DNA from 4 places in the Priestia sp. 179-F W1.4 NHS genome. Region 1 is predicted to be linked to each of the others. Evidence: riboswitches for the same ligand, from Rfam matches in the RefSeq annotation. Region 1 holds a riboswitch; each other region holds the start of a gene.

Region 1 (3,616 bases):
AAAAGATACTACTATATACGAGAAAAGAGAGAAAAAAGTTTCAAATTACTTAGGGGATATGTCGTATAAGTCAGCCCTATTGGATTAAAATGATAGATAACAGTAAAGGGGGGGTGGAAAAAACATAATGATTTAGTCATTTTTTCACACTAAAGAAAAATAGTCTAGATGATTCATTTTTAGCTAAGGGACCAGAATTTATACTGAACATAGTGACTGCTTTTTAAAATAAATAAAAGCTGATATCGTGTTTTTTGGTTGTAGCATGTAAGCTTTTTATTACAAATTATTAAAGATTCTTATCTTTTTGCAAATACACATTGTATTTCATAGTTTTAACAATTATGATAAAAAAGCAAGTGTCAAAATAGGAAAATAGTTGAGCATGTAAAACGAAGCGATAAGCTTATTAATTTGAAAGAAAGGCAAGGTACATAGCTTTATGTGGGAAATTATTGTAGCAATCATTTTAGGGATTGTAGAAGGTTTAACGGAGTTTGCTCCCGTTTCGTCAACTGGGCATATGATTATTGTGGATGACCTGTGGTTAAATTCAAAAGAATTATTTTCATCTCCAGTAGCTAATACATTTAAGATTGTTATTCAGCTAGGGTCGATCTTAGCAGTAGTTGTTATTTTTAAAGATCGTTTTATTAATTTATTAGGATTGGGAAAAAAACCAGCTGCTGCAATTGGACCGACAAATCGCTTAAATTTAATGCAGGTAATTGTTGGTTTGTTACCCGCAGGAGTGTTAGGACTTTTGTTTGATGATTACATTGATGAACATTTGTTTTCTTTAAATACGGTGCTAATTGGCTTAGTGGTCGGAGCTGTATTAATGATTCTAGCAGATTTGTTTGGACCTAAACGTCCGCGTGTAGAGACGGTGGACCAAATGTCTTATGGACAAGCACTAGGTATAGGACTGTTTCAATGTATTGCTCTTTGGCCAGGTTTTTCTCGTTCAGGCTCAACGATTTCAGGAGGGGTTCTTCTTGGAATGAGCCATAAGGCAGCCGCAGATTTTACATTTATTATGGCAGTGCCAATTATGGCAGGAGCAAGTGGACTTTCATTGGTTAAAAACTGGCAGTATTTCACATCAGATGCACTACCGTTTTTTATTGCTGGTTTTATCAGCGCCTTTATTTTTGCGCTTATATCGATTCGCTTTTTCTTAAAATTAATCAACCGCATTAAATTAGTTCCGTTTGCCATTTATCGAATTATTTTAGCGGCTATTCTATATTTTGTATTTTTATAAAATAAATAAGCGTATTTTATAGCCATTTAAACTTCTGATAAAGACTTAAAAAGCAAGAAAAAGCTATTGCAACATTGCAATAGCTTTTTTGCATAAATATATATTATTGTCTTTTGAAAGCGTTTTATAAACATGGGTATTGACAAAACGTGTCGAAAAATAGTAAATTAATATTTGTGCAGTATAAAGTTAAGTAAAAGTAAGACTTCTGTTTAGTTTTATTGACTGTAAAAAACGTATGACAACGTATAGATCGTTTTAATTTTATAAAAATTGAATAATAAGCTTAATCGTATAGAGCGGGGGAATCATTATCGGCAGTAAAGCTGCCTTGGGGTGAATCCTTACAAAAGGTAGGAAACTCTCAATTCCGAATCCGACAGTTAACCTCGTTTGCTTTATTGAGAGAAAGAGCCCAAAATAGCGTAAGTAAAAGGCTGTTCTTTCTTAAGAATAGTCTTTTTTTGTTTTTTCAGAAAAGTATATACAAATGTCATACATCTTTGGGGAGGTACATCTATGAAAAAAATTCGTTTTGGTTTGGCTACGCAGATTTTTACCGGTTTAATCCTCGGTGTTCTTGTAGGAGTAATTTGGTTTAACGATCCGCGTGTAGTAACATACCTGCAGCCGCTGGGAGACTTGTTCTTAAGATTGATTAAGATGATTGTTATTCCAATTGTTATCTCAAGTTTAGTCGTTGGAGTTGCAGGAGCAGGTAGCGGTAAACAGGTCGGAAAGCTGGGCGTTAAAACCATTCTCTATTTTGAAATTATTACAACTTTCGCAATTGTAATCGGTGTATTGATTGCTAATATTTTTCACCCTGGACAAGGTGTAGACATTCATTCAGCACAGAAGAGTGATATTTCACAATACGTTGAAACATCCGAACAGCAAGAAGGAAAGTCAGTGGCTGAAACGTTCTTACACATTGTTCCGACAAACTTTTTCCAGTCAATTGTTGAAGGGGACATGCTAGCAATTATCTTCTTTACAGTATTGTTCGCACTTGGAGTAGCGGCAATTGGAGAAAGAGGAAAGCCTGTTGTTCAATTCTTTGACGGCGTTTCTCACGCAATGTTTCACGTGGTAAACCTAGTAATGAAAGTGGCTCCGATTGGCGTATTTGCTTTAATTGGTGTAACAGTTTCGAAATTCGGTTTAGAGTCACTCCTTTCATTAGGAAAGCTTGTTATCTTAGTTTACTTAGCGTTAATTTTCTTCCTACTTGTTGTATTAGGAGGAATTGCGAAATGGGCAGGAATTAACATTTTCCACTTATTCCGCTATATGAAAGATGAACTGTTGTTAGCATACAGTACATCTAGTTCTGAGACAGTTCTTCCGCGAATTATGGAAAAACTTGAAAAGATGGGCTGTCCAAAAGCTATCGTATCGTTCGTTGTACCAATTGGTTATACATTTAACCTAGATGGTTCTGTTCTTTATCAAGCGATTGCAGCGTTATTCTTAGCGCAGGTGTATGGTATTGATTTAACGATCGTTCAACAGCTGACGCTCATTCTGGTATTGATGGTTACATCTAAAGGAATGGCTGCGGTGCCAGGAACATCATTTGTTGTATTACTGGCTACTCTTGGAACAATCGGCGTTCCGGCAGAAGGATTAGCCTTCATTGCGGGAGTAGACAGAATCATGGATATGGCACGTACGGTTGTTAACTTAGTAGGAAACACACTAGCAGCAATTGTAATGTCTAAATCTGAAGGCAAATTTGACCCTAAAAAAGGTACAGAGGTCATGAGAGCCGGCTAATTTATAAATTTAAAAGCTACTTATTCTATTCAAAAAATTAGAATAAGTAGCTTTTTTCATAATAATTCCTTTATTATTATGGGAATTGACCCTATAATATGTAACATCAGGTATAAAAATATCCAGATTTTATTCTTACATAAAGCAGTCACTGGTTCCTTTCTTTATCAGTAAATATAGAGATAGCTTAGCTAGTTGGGGGATAGTAGAGTATGTGGAAAAAGCGAATATGGGTCATCGCCTCGATAGTAATCGTATGTTTGTTAATCCCTTACAGTTTACCGATTGTGTTTGCTTTATTAACAGCATTAGCGCTTGAGGGTATTGTTCAAAAATTACATCAATCTTTTAAAATGAAGAGAGTCTATGCAGTGCTTATGACCTTCATTTTATATGTTGTTTCGCTCATACTTATTGGATTTTTTATTGTTCGGACAATCGTTACGCAAGTGGTTGCTCTTTCAAAGATAGCGCCTTCATTTGTAAAAGAAATTTATGAAACCGCGATTTATCCAACTATTATCAAGTGGAAATACTATTCAAACGCTCTTCCTACAGAAGTGATTTCTT
Region 2 (3,616 bases), on a different contig from region 1:
TAACACGAGAGATACGGCAACATTAAACCCTGTGCTTACTGTACTTTCTCCGAAAAGGTCCGGAACAACGGCTAAAAAAAGCGTAATTATAAACCCGATTTCTACTACGAACATGATAGGGTTTTTTATCATCGTTCTTGGGCTGAGCTTGATAAACGCCTGCTTTACTGATTGAATAAAAATCGATGAAGCTTGTTTATCTACAGAACCTTGAATATGACTGTTGCGATCCAATTCAATATTATTTGCAAAATTCCGTTTATTCATTATGATCCTCCGCTTTCTTGATTACAGTGTTAAATACTCAGCAACCGGCCCAAGCACAAGCACTGGGAAAAACGTAAGTGCTCCTACAATAACGGTAGTTCCAATTAAAATGCCGCTAAATAAAGACGTATCTGTTTTAAATGTCCCAGGTGTTTCGGGAACAAGCTGCTTGGATGCTAGTGAGCTCGATACCGCCAGCATCGTAATTAGTCCGAAGTAGCGTCCAATATACATAACAATTCCCGTTGAAATGTTCCAAAACGGCGTTGCATCACCGAGTCCTTCAAAGCCGGATCCATTGTTTGCTGCTGACGACGTAAATTCATACAATGCCTGACTTAAGCCGTGAAAGCCAGGGTTTGATATACCTTCTATTCCTAAATGAGTGGTAAGTGCTACAGCTGTTCCTCCTAAAATTAGCAGCGGTTGCAAAATAAGCGTCACGGCAATGAGTTTCATTTCTTTTCCTTCAATTTTTTTACCTACGTATTCTGGTGTTCTTCCAACCATTAAACCTGATAAAAATACAGCAATGATGACGTACATCATAACATTCATAAATCCTGCTCCGACACCGCCAAATACGGTATTTAACATCATATTTCCAAGCGTTAATAACCCGGTAAGAGGCGTCAGGGTATCGTGCATGGTGTTGACTGCACCTGTTTCACTTGCTGTCGTCACGATGGCGTAAAGCGTCGACATGCCGACACCAAAACGGACTTCTTTCCCTTCCATATAACCGCTCGCTTCATTTAGATGAAAAGCACCAAGTCTTGGATTGCCTCCCCACTCTGTTACAAACGCTGTGCTTAAAATAACGATAAACAGCATACTCATCGCTACAAACAAGATGCGGCCTTGTTTACGCTGTCCGATCATTTTTCCGTACGTAAAAGGAAGGGCTGTTGGCAATAACAGCATAAGGACGATTTGTAATACATTGCTCCACGCATTAGGATTTTCAAATGGATGAGCTGAATTGACACCAAAAAATCCCCCTCCGTTGTTGCCTAGCTCTTTGATTGAAAGAAAAGAAGCAACTGGTCCCCTTGCTATTTGCTGCGTTGCTCCTTCTAATGTATGGGCAGTCACAGTCCCGCTTAACGTTTGAGGGACACCTAAAAACGCAAATAAAATGCCTGTTATAAAAGCGATAGGAAGTAAAATACGCGTAATTGATTTTACAAAGTCAACAAAAAAGTTTCCCATTTCCTTCCCTGCTAGCCCGCGAATAAAAGCGATTGCTACTGCAAGTGCCGTTGCTGGTGCTGCAAACATCATAAATACAACGGCTGCCATCTGCGAGAAATAGGACAAACCTGATTCGCCGCTGTAGTGCTGCAAGTTCGTATTTGTCATAAAACTAATGGCCGTGTTAAAAGCAAGAGCCGGATCCATTCCTTTAATGTGGCTTGGGTTAAGCGGCAGTACCTCTTGAAACCGGAAGATAAGATACACTACAAAAATCATAAACGTATTTGTTAACACAAGAGCCAATGCATATTGCTTCCACGTCTGATTATGCCCTTTAATTCCTGCTGCTTTAAACATAACTGTTTCTATCTTTCCTACCAAGCTAGTGTTTTTGTCGTTTGAAAACACATTCGCTATATAAATACCTACGGGCTTTGCAATAAGCGCTACAAAAACAAGCAGCAGCGCAACTGATAGTAGAAAAATCCCCACGTTTTATTCCTCCGCTTATTAAAATTGTTCTGGATTTAACAGTACATATACTAAATAAATTAAAACGAGAACTGAAATACCTAACAAAATGAACGACATGTTCACTTCTCCTCTCTTTCGTCTACTACATGAGACGACCAGCAAATAATTCCGTACATAGCAGCTGTTAATATGACAAGCGTTCCAAGCATGATCATATCCAAGTTGCTCCCTCCTAACTGTTTCCTGACAAAAATGATAGCTTCTAAGTTTAGTGACGGTTTCTTTTCATAAAGCATCACGTCCAAAAAAGCTAACCGTGAGACGTGATGCTGATTTTTCCCACTAAAAAACCGCAGAAGAGAGTTCTCTTCCGCGGTTTAATGCACGACAAATAAGCCGTGATTCACACGAATTTTTTACTCCCAAAACGCTTACGGAGTTAGCTGTCGGATTCGGGTTATGGAAGTAACCCTACTCAGTTAAGAGATTCACCCCTAGTACATACGTACAAAATATTGGGTCCCCCGCTCATAATTGATTAAGCGTATATTTGTTATTTAATTTTTAGACTTAATGCTGACTTTTACTGCTGCGTTTAAAACTTTGATTAGCTAACGTAGACAAATAGCGGTTTGCTAGATCAAAAGATTGCTGATCGCACATGGCCCGATATTCAATCATTTGAATCATTTGCTTAGATAAATGCATCCTGACGCTCCTTTCACCTATATTTTGAAAGGAGCGTACTATCCGCTGTTATAGAAAACGACCACGATTACACCATCCTCTCTCTTAACGCTTACGAAGTTAGCTGACGGGTTCGGGTCAAGAAAGTAACCCTACTCAATTAAGAGATTCACCCCTGATAATTGGGTCCTCCGCTCTTTCCTTCTCTTTCAGAAAAGACTCAGCGTTTCACAGTGGAACGTTTCATGAGAGTAATCTTACTCCTGTTAAAATTTACTGTCAACAACATTTTTTGAAATTTTAAAAGCTTTATTTTTCTATGTTTATTCATTATTTTAAAATAATAGATTCAAAAAAAAAACGAACCACTAATCAAATACCTTGATCAATGGTTCGTTTTTCACTTCGGCTAACATACGTCTGTTTCAGTCTCTTTTTTAGCTCATTTTCTCAATTTCATTTACAAGAATTGAAATGGCATCCGTTTTTGTTGCTTCACGCATTGTACGCTTCATTGTACTTGCCTGCTGCTGAAGCTCATTTACTTCACGCAAAAACAGTTCTTTTGTTAACTGCTCTTCTTCTACAACCATACAGTAGCCTTTTTTCTTAAAGGATTGTGCATTTAAAATTTGATCTCCGCGACTCTGTGCTTTTGATAAAGGAATAATCATCATCGGTTTATGAAGAGCTAAAAACTCAAAAATGGCATTGGATCCGCCGCGTGTAATCACATAATCAGTTGCCGCTAGAACATCTGGAAGCTGTTCGTTTACGTATTCTAACTGACGGTATCCCGACTCTTTTTCAAGGCTTGTATCAATATTGCCTTTTCCGCAAAGGTGTACAATTTGGAATTTCTTTTGCAGTTCAGGCAAAGACTCTCGAACGATTTCATTAATACGGCGTGCTCCTAAACTTCCGCCCATAATTGTTAAAATGGGGCGCTTATCATAAAAGCGTAGCCAGCTTTCCCCGTTCGCTGCGCTTC
Region 3 (3,616 bases), on a different contig from region 1:
TATAATCATCCGAATCGTGGACGAAAATCGGCCAATTATGCGGTGCTTCGCTTAACAAATATGCCTGCAGTACTAACTGAAATAGCTTTTATTGATAGGAGCGCCGATGCAGCACTTCTTCAAAATGAAGCTTTTTTAAAAAGCATGGGTGAATCGTATGCAAAAGGAATTGCCGTATATTTAAATTTACCTCGTCGTGCAGTTCCAAACCCAAATCCAACACCAACACCAAATCCATCACCTTCTGAACCAGGTGAAAAAACGTATACAATTAAGCAAGGAGATACGCTGTACAGTATTGCACAGAAGTACGGCATAACAGTACAAGCGCTTCAAGAAGCAAATACAGGGCTTTCTGATCCTTTAACACTACAGGTTGGAAAAACAATTGTTATTCCTTCAGGAACTTCACCAACACCTACTCCAACACCACCTTCTGAACAATATCCACTTCCCAATGGAATTTTAAAACAAGGCGATTCTGGAGAAGCAGTGAAACAGATTCAAAGAGCATTAAACGCGGTTAATTTTAAAGTAGGGTCAGTAGACGGAATATATGGAGTACAAACGAAAGATGCAGTCAGACGTTTTCAGCTTGTGTATTTTCCTTATGATGTAGATGGCATTTATGGTCCTCAAACGAAAAACAAGCTAGCAGCCGTTTTAAAAGCAAAAAGTTAAAGAAAGCAGGTCTTCTGTAAGCAGGCAGAAGGCCTTTTGTTTTCCCCTTAAAAGCGCCTTAAGCACTATTTTACCGTTTACGTAAAATAATGCTTTACAAACCATTTGTACGGGAGTATATTATCTAAGAACAAAGGATAGTTATGAAAGAAACATGTTATCGATCATACTCTTTAACCGAAAATTATATTGACCTGTTATCGCTTAATTCGTCAGAAGTGGGGGACCCAAATTTGTGCATTGTCACTTGGGGTGAATCCTTTTTTTAAAAGGTAGGGCTACTCTCATAGCCCGAATCCGACAGCTAACCCCATAAGCGTTTTGGAGAGGAGGTTTAAGCTGTGTAAAAACGCTGAGAACCCTTAGTGTTTTTTTGTGCGCTTTTTTAACATAAAAAGGTATTTTTTAGGGATAATATCACTTATTCATGAACTTGTAACGGAGCTTAGCAACGAACAGTGAATACTAGCTAAGCAATCATCGGAGGGAAATTACGTGAACTATTCAGTTCTCAAGAGATTATTGATTGGAAAGCCGCTCAAAACAAAAGAGTTAGGCGATCAAAAGCTTAGTAAGCTTAAAGCGCTGGCTATTTTATCATCAGATGCCTTATCTTCAGTGGCTTATGGAACAGAACAGATTTTGATTGTCCTTGCAACAGTGGGTGTGCTTGCCTATTGGTATTCGATTCCAATTGCGATTGGGGTATTGGTGCTGCTGACGGCTTTAATTCTTTCATATCGTCAAATTATTTATGCGTATCCGCAAGGCGGAGGAGCTTATATTGTTTCGAAAACCAATTTAGGAGAAAATCCTGGACTTATCGCTGGGGGATCACTGTTAGTAGATTATATTTTAACAGTTGCCGTGAGTGTTTCAGCAGGAACCGATGCTTTAACTTCGGCTTTTCCAACGCTGCATCACTATAACGTAGTAATTGCGTGTTTGCTGGTGATTTTTATTACGGTTTTAAATTTACGAGGTGTAACAGAATCCGCTTCTGTCTTAGCTTATCCGGTTTATTTATTTGTGATTGCTCTTATTTTGCTAATAGCGGTGGGCTTCTTCAAAATAGTGACAGGTCAAGTTTCACCTGAGCTTCATACATCTCTCGGTACCGTAGTGCCAGGTATTAGTTTGTTTTTATTATTAAAAGCTTTTTCATCAGGCTGTTCGGCATTGACTGGTGTCGAAGCTATTTCGAATGCAGTGCCTAACTTTAAAGATCCAGGTGCAAAAAATGCTGTTCATACATTAATGCTGATGGGCGGTATTTTAGCCGTTTTATTTTCTGGCATCACGTTTTTAGCTTATTGGCTTGGCATTTCTCCAAAAGCAGATGAAACGGTTGTATCACAAATTGCATCGAGTGTATTTGGACGAAATGGATTTTATTATTTTATTCAAGGTACCACAGCTCTGATTTTAGTACTAGCGGCGAATACAGGTTTTTCAGCTTTCCCTTTGCTTGCCGTAAACTTATCGTCTGATAAATACATGCCAAGAATGTTTCAAATTCGCGGCGATCGACTAGGCTATTCAAATGGAATTGTGACTCTGGGAATTGCTTCTATTGTCTTACTTGTCGCTTTTAAAGGAGCGACGGAACAATTAATTCCTCTTTATGCAGTTGGAGTGTTTATTCCATTTACGCTTTCTCAAACAGGCATGATTGTCAAATGGCTTAGAGAAAAGCCGGCCGGCTGGCAAGGAAAGCTAACCATTAACTTAATTGGTGCCCTCATTACCTTAACGGTGCTAATCATTTTGTTTACAACGAAGTTTTCACAAGTATGGTCCGTGCTTGTTTTCTTACCGGTTATCGTTTATATTTTTCATCGCATTCATACGCATTATGAAGCGGTAGGAGAGCAGCTTCGTATTAAGCAAGGAGAAAAGATTGGAAAGCTTGAAGGAAGTGTGGTCATTGTTCCTGTAGCAGGAATGACAAAGGTAGTGGAAAATTCATTGAACTATGCAAGAACGATTGGTGATACCGTTATTGCGGTGCACGTTGCTTTTGACCGAGAAAGCGAAAAGAGAATGGAAGAGAAGTGGGAAAAGTGGCAGCCTGATATTCGTATTGTTACGTTTCACTCTCAATACCGCAGTCTTGTGCGTCCGCTGTTTCGATTCATCGATATGGCTGAAGAAAAAGCCCGGGAAAATAATATGGCTATTACGGTTGTTATTCCGCAGTTCATCACGAAAAAAAGCTGGCAAAACATCCTTCATAATCAGTCCAGTCTGCTGTTAAAAGCACATTTGCTTTACCGTAAAAACGTAATCGTTACAACGGTACCTTATCGTTTTAAAAAATAATGAAACATGACTAAAAACCTCCAACTTATATGTTGGAGGTTTTTAATTTTTAAATTCACATACACTAACCATAATTGAATCTCATCAAAGGCACAAACGGAGGGATTGCATGAGTGAATTAATTAAGTTATTGCGAAAAGGAAATAAATCGGCCATGATGGCCGCTATAGTTAATACCATTATATCCATTATTAAAGGGATTGCTTTTGCTTTAACGGGAAATGTAGCGATGTTTGCTGAAACGATGCACAGCTTAGGAGACGCAGCAAATCAGTTCTTTGTTTTTATAGGTTCAGCATTAAGCAAAAAAGCTCCGACCAAACGATTTCCAAACGGATTTGGACGATTGGTTAATCTCGTTTTATTAGGGGCGGTTCTTGTAGTAGGAATTATGGCATTTGAAACGATTAAAGAAGGGTATCATCATATTCTTCATCCGACGAAGTCTTCAGGCTTTATTTTAAATATTGCAGTACTTGGCATCTCGGTATTACTTGAGATGTTTGTCCTCTTTAAGGCAATGAAAGAAATTTTGCACGATGTCGGAATGAATACTGCAGAGGTCAATGTTTTTACGCAAAGCTTTGTTCATCTAAAGAAAGCAAAGCCAGCA
Region 4 (3,616 bases), on a different contig from region 1:
ATAATTAAAAAGGAGTGAGTGAAAAATGGCAAGAGTTTTGTTAACAAACGAAGAGGGAACAAATTTTGAAAAAGCACTGAATTTAATTCCAGATGTAAAAAGGTTGTATGATGAGCTATACGACAAGCTTTGGAACAGTGATATAGTAAAAAGAGAGACTAAGGAAAAAATCAGGCTTTATCTAGCAGGTGTTAACGGCTGTGAGACGTGTATGAGCATGTCATATGTAGGCGATAAGACGCTTAATCAAAAAGTGTTAAGAGAAAAAGAGCTGGAAGAAAAAGATCGACTGCTGTTTCGATTTATAGATGTATACCGAGTGCGTCCAAGGGATTTGACGGATGCTGATATGGATCAATTAAAGAAATTTTACAGTGATACGCAGCTATTAGAGCTTTTGGCTGTTATTAATTTGTTTGATCAATTTCACAAACTGATTGTCAGTTTAGATTTATATGATTTTTGCAGTTTGCAGCGCAAGTGATGTCTTCCCTAAAAATATCTTGACAGACAAAATCCACAGGAGTAAGATAGCTTTCGTGAAGTGAAACGTATCATGAATCGAGTCGATTATTCTAAAAAATAGATCATAGACATTTGAATAAAAATCGCTTAATCCATTACGGAGCGGAGGACCCATTATTTACGCACATATTGTGCTCCGGGGTGAATCCTTAAAAAGGTAGGGTTACTCTTAAAACCCGAACCCGACAGCTAACTTCGCAAGCGTTTTGAGGGGGAAGAGTGTGAAAAAACACAGGAGCCTTCCTGTGTTTTTTTGCGCTTTTTTTAAGAAAAACATGTAATTTTTTAGAAAAAGTATAAGCTAAGAGAACACACAGCAGTTGAAGAAAGGAATAAATACATTATGAAAAAACAGTTTGCTGTATTGGGATTAGGTCGTTTTGGAGGCAGTTTGGTTGAAGAGTTTGCTAATTTGGATGTGGATGTGCTCGCTATTGACCGCAATCAGGAGGTAGTAAAGAAATATAGCAACTCAGCTACATATGTCGTGCAAGCGAACGCAATTGATGAAGCTAGCTTAAAAGGGCTAGGCATTCGTAACGTTGATCATGCTCTTATTTCGTTTGGAGACGATATTGAAGCAAGCGTGCTTGCAACGATGCTTTTAAAAGATATGGGCGTTAAGCAAGTATGGGTAAAAGCGGTGAATATGTATCATCAAAAAGTGCTGGAGAAAATAGGAGCGGACAAAGTCATTCATCCTGAGCGCGATATTGCGAAGCGGATTGCTCATCACGTGGTGTCAGAAAAGATCATTGATTACATTGAACTGTCAAAGGATTATAGTATTGTCGAAATTGTCGCTTCTAAAAAGCTTCATAATAAAACGCTGTTTGATTTGAACATTCGTGCCAAGTACGGCTGCAATATTATCGGCTTTCAGCGAAAAGACGGGGAAATGGTGATTTCGCCTACCGCGCATGAAATAATTGAACAAGGAGATATGCTGATTGTTATCGGACATAATCGCGATTTGAACCGTTTTGAAGAAGAAGGAGTTTAACTCATGAAAAAACAAATCATTAAACTCACTCCTCCGCAGCTGCTTGTCTCCATTTTTGGCGGAGGAATTATTATTGGTGCTCTTCTATTGATGATGCCTTTTTCTACTACTGAGCCAATCCGGTGGGTAGACGCCCTTTTTACATCTACTTCCGCTATGACAGTGACCGGCTTAGCCGTCGTAGATACAGGTACGCGTTTTACCGTCATCGGTCAAACGATTATTATGCTGTTAATTCAAATAGGCGGTCTCGGCATTATGTCATTTGCCGTGCTGATTTTTATGATGCTAGGTAAAAAAATTGGATTTAAAGAGCGTATGCTCGTTCAGCAGGCATTAAATCAGACGAGCGTCGGTGGAGTTGTGCTGCTAGTTAAAAGGTTGTTCATCTTTTCATTTTTAATTGAGTTTGTTGCACTGCTCTTTTTAGCGATACGCTGGGTTCCGGAATTCGGATGGTCTAAGGGGCTGTTCTTTAGCTTGTTTCATTCGATTTCGGCTTTTAATAACGCAGGGTTCGGACTACTGTCTGATAACTTAGTTCAGTATGTAGGAGATCCTATTATTAACATCACGATTTCTTTTCTCTTTATTATTGGTGGGTTAGGGTTTACCGTCCTTGCTGATATGTGGGTGAAAAAATCGTATAAAAAACTAACGCTGCATTCAAAAATTATGATTATCAGCACGTTCGCCATTAACGTGATTGCCATGCTTTTTATTTTTTTCTTAGAGTACGGCAATTCGCATACGCTCGGAAATTTATCATTAGGAGACAAAGTATGGGCTTCTTATTTTCAAGCGGTAACAACAAGAACCGCTGGCTTTAATACAATTGATTTAGCTCATTTGCATGACGCAACGGTGTTTTTAATGGTTTTATTGATGTTCATTGGTGCAGGGAGTGCGTCAACAGGAGGGGGTATCAAACTCACGACGTTTGTGGTGATTGTCTTTTCTGTATGGGCATTTTTACGAAGCAGGGAAGATATTGTGCTGCTAAAGAGACGACTTCTTCCTCTTCATGTGTTTAAGGCACTAGCCATTACGATGATTTCAATTATGTTTGTGTTTGGGGCCATCTTCCTATTAAATATTTCGGAAAACCTGCCGTTTGTAAAAATTATGTTTGAAGTTGTTTCTGCGTTTGGAACAGTAGGTTTATCGATGGGAGCGACTCCTGCACTTTCGTACTTTGGACGCGTGATTATTATCTTTATCATGTTTTTAGGAAAAGTGGGGCCATTAACGCTTGCGTTTTCATTATCTAAGCAAAAGCGTGAAGCCGTTCGCTATCCAAACGAAGATATAATGCTAGGATAGAAAAATCGCCTTCGATGAGGCGATTTTTTTATATTATTTATACGTTCAAGACATATAAGAGGTTACGCACAAAACAGTTGCGATGAATAAAAAGAAGGCAAAAACAAGAACAATGGGCAATTTGGAATGTCGGCGCATTAAAGCCCCTCCTTTTTTATAGTAAAAAAATCTCCTACTATATATAACGAAAGAAACAAAAATATGATTCACTTTTTTTGGCGAAATTTGAAGGTTTTTCTCATTGGAAAAATCCGCACCCCTGTCCTAAACATTTTGCCAAGCTGTTGCATACACTAAAAGCAGATAACAGGAAGTGAGGGATGGTACGTGGGAAAACAAAATTTTGCGTTAATCGTTGTGTTATTTGTTTTACTTGTTATTGTAGGTGCGTCTGGCTTTCGCTTTTAAACGTTAACTTTATTTGCGCATAGCCCCCGTCAAAAAGGGCATACTAGGCGGAAGTAAAAACCAAAAATTTCTTCAATATTGCCGAACAATGAGTTCCTCTACTCATTCATCTAATCGGTATGTAGCCATGCGAAAGCATGGTTTTTTTTGAAATAGGAGAGGATGAATGATGTTCATCCTCTCTAGAAATTAGTAGTAGCAAGAACACCCTACGATTACTAATAGGATAAATAAAACAACGATAAATGAAAAACCAAAACCGCCTTTTGCGCCCATATGTGTAACCTCCTTTAATAAAAGTCTCTATATCCTATGTACTAATTGGGTTAAGTGATTGAGAAATTTGCCTATTTTTTA

The links. A riboswitch is a leader RNA that binds a small molecule or an ion and turns the genes downstream of it on or off. The one in region 1 is predicted to bind cyclic di-AMP.
Region 2: another riboswitch for cyclic di-AMP. It lies ahead of kdpF (K(+)-transporting ATPase subunit F); the one in region 1 lies ahead of ACH0CI_RS26105 (glutamate/proton symporter GltT).
Region 3: another riboswitch for cyclic di-AMP. It lies ahead of ACH0CI_RS04035 (APC family permease); the one in region 1 lies ahead of ACH0CI_RS26105 (glutamate/proton symporter GltT).
Region 4: another riboswitch for cyclic di-AMP. It lies ahead of ACH0CI_RS05020 (potassium channel family protein); the one in region 1 lies ahead of ACH0CI_RS26105 (glutamate/proton symporter GltT).

What each region holds. Positions count from the first base shown of each region.
Region 1 covers NZ_JBIQFF010000015.1:17,232-20,847, forward strand. The annotation lists gene ACH0CI_RS26100 (undecaprenyl-diphosphate phosphatase) at 443-1,267, shown strand; cyclic di-AMP (ydaO/yuaA leader) riboswitch at 1,541-1,680, shown strand; gene ACH0CI_RS26105 (glutamate/proton symporter GltT) at 1,787-3,046, shown strand; gene ytvI (sporulation integral membrane protein YtvI) at 3,259-3,616, shown strand, end outside.
Region 2 covers NZ_JBIQFF010000001.1:1,651,171-1,654,786, reverse strand. The annotation lists gene kdpB (potassium-transporting ATPase subunit KdpB) at 1-267, opposite strand, end outside; gene kdpA (potassium-transporting ATPase subunit KdpA) at 289-1,950, opposite strand; gene kdpF (K(+)-transporting ATPase subunit F) at 1,975-2,055, opposite strand; cyclic di-AMP (ydaO/yuaA leader) riboswitch at 2,353-2,493, opposite strand; gene ACH0CI_RS09030 (hypothetical protein) at 2,509-2,646, opposite strand; cyclic di-AMP (ydaO/yuaA leader) riboswitch at 2,719-2,861, opposite strand; gene ACH0CI_RS09025 (undecaprenyldiphospho-muramoylpentapeptide beta-N-acetylglucosaminyltransferase) at 3,063-3,616, opposite strand, start outside.
Region 3 covers NZ_JBIQFF010000001.1:794,430-798,045, forward strand. The annotation lists gene ACH0CI_RS04030 (N-acetylmuramoyl-L-alanine amidase) at 1-681, shown strand, start outside; cyclic di-AMP (ydaO/yuaA leader) riboswitch at 873-1,015, shown strand; gene ACH0CI_RS04035 (APC family permease) at 1,177-3,003, shown strand; gene ACH0CI_RS04040 (cation diffusion facilitator family transporter) at 3,113-3,616, shown strand, end outside.
Region 4 covers NZ_JBIQFF010000001.1:981,852-985,467, forward strand. The annotation lists gene ACH0CI_RS05015 (carboxymuconolactone decarboxylase family protein) at 26-484, shown strand; cyclic di-AMP (ydaO/yuaA leader) riboswitch at 600-744, shown strand; gene ACH0CI_RS05020 (potassium channel family protein) at 869-1,528, shown strand; gene ACH0CI_RS05025 (TrkH family potassium uptake protein) at 1,532-2,851, shown strand; gene ACH0CI_RS05030 (YjcZ family sporulation protein) at 3,179-3,259, shown strand; gene ACH0CI_RS05035 (YjcZ family sporulation protein) at 3,449-3,535, opposite strand.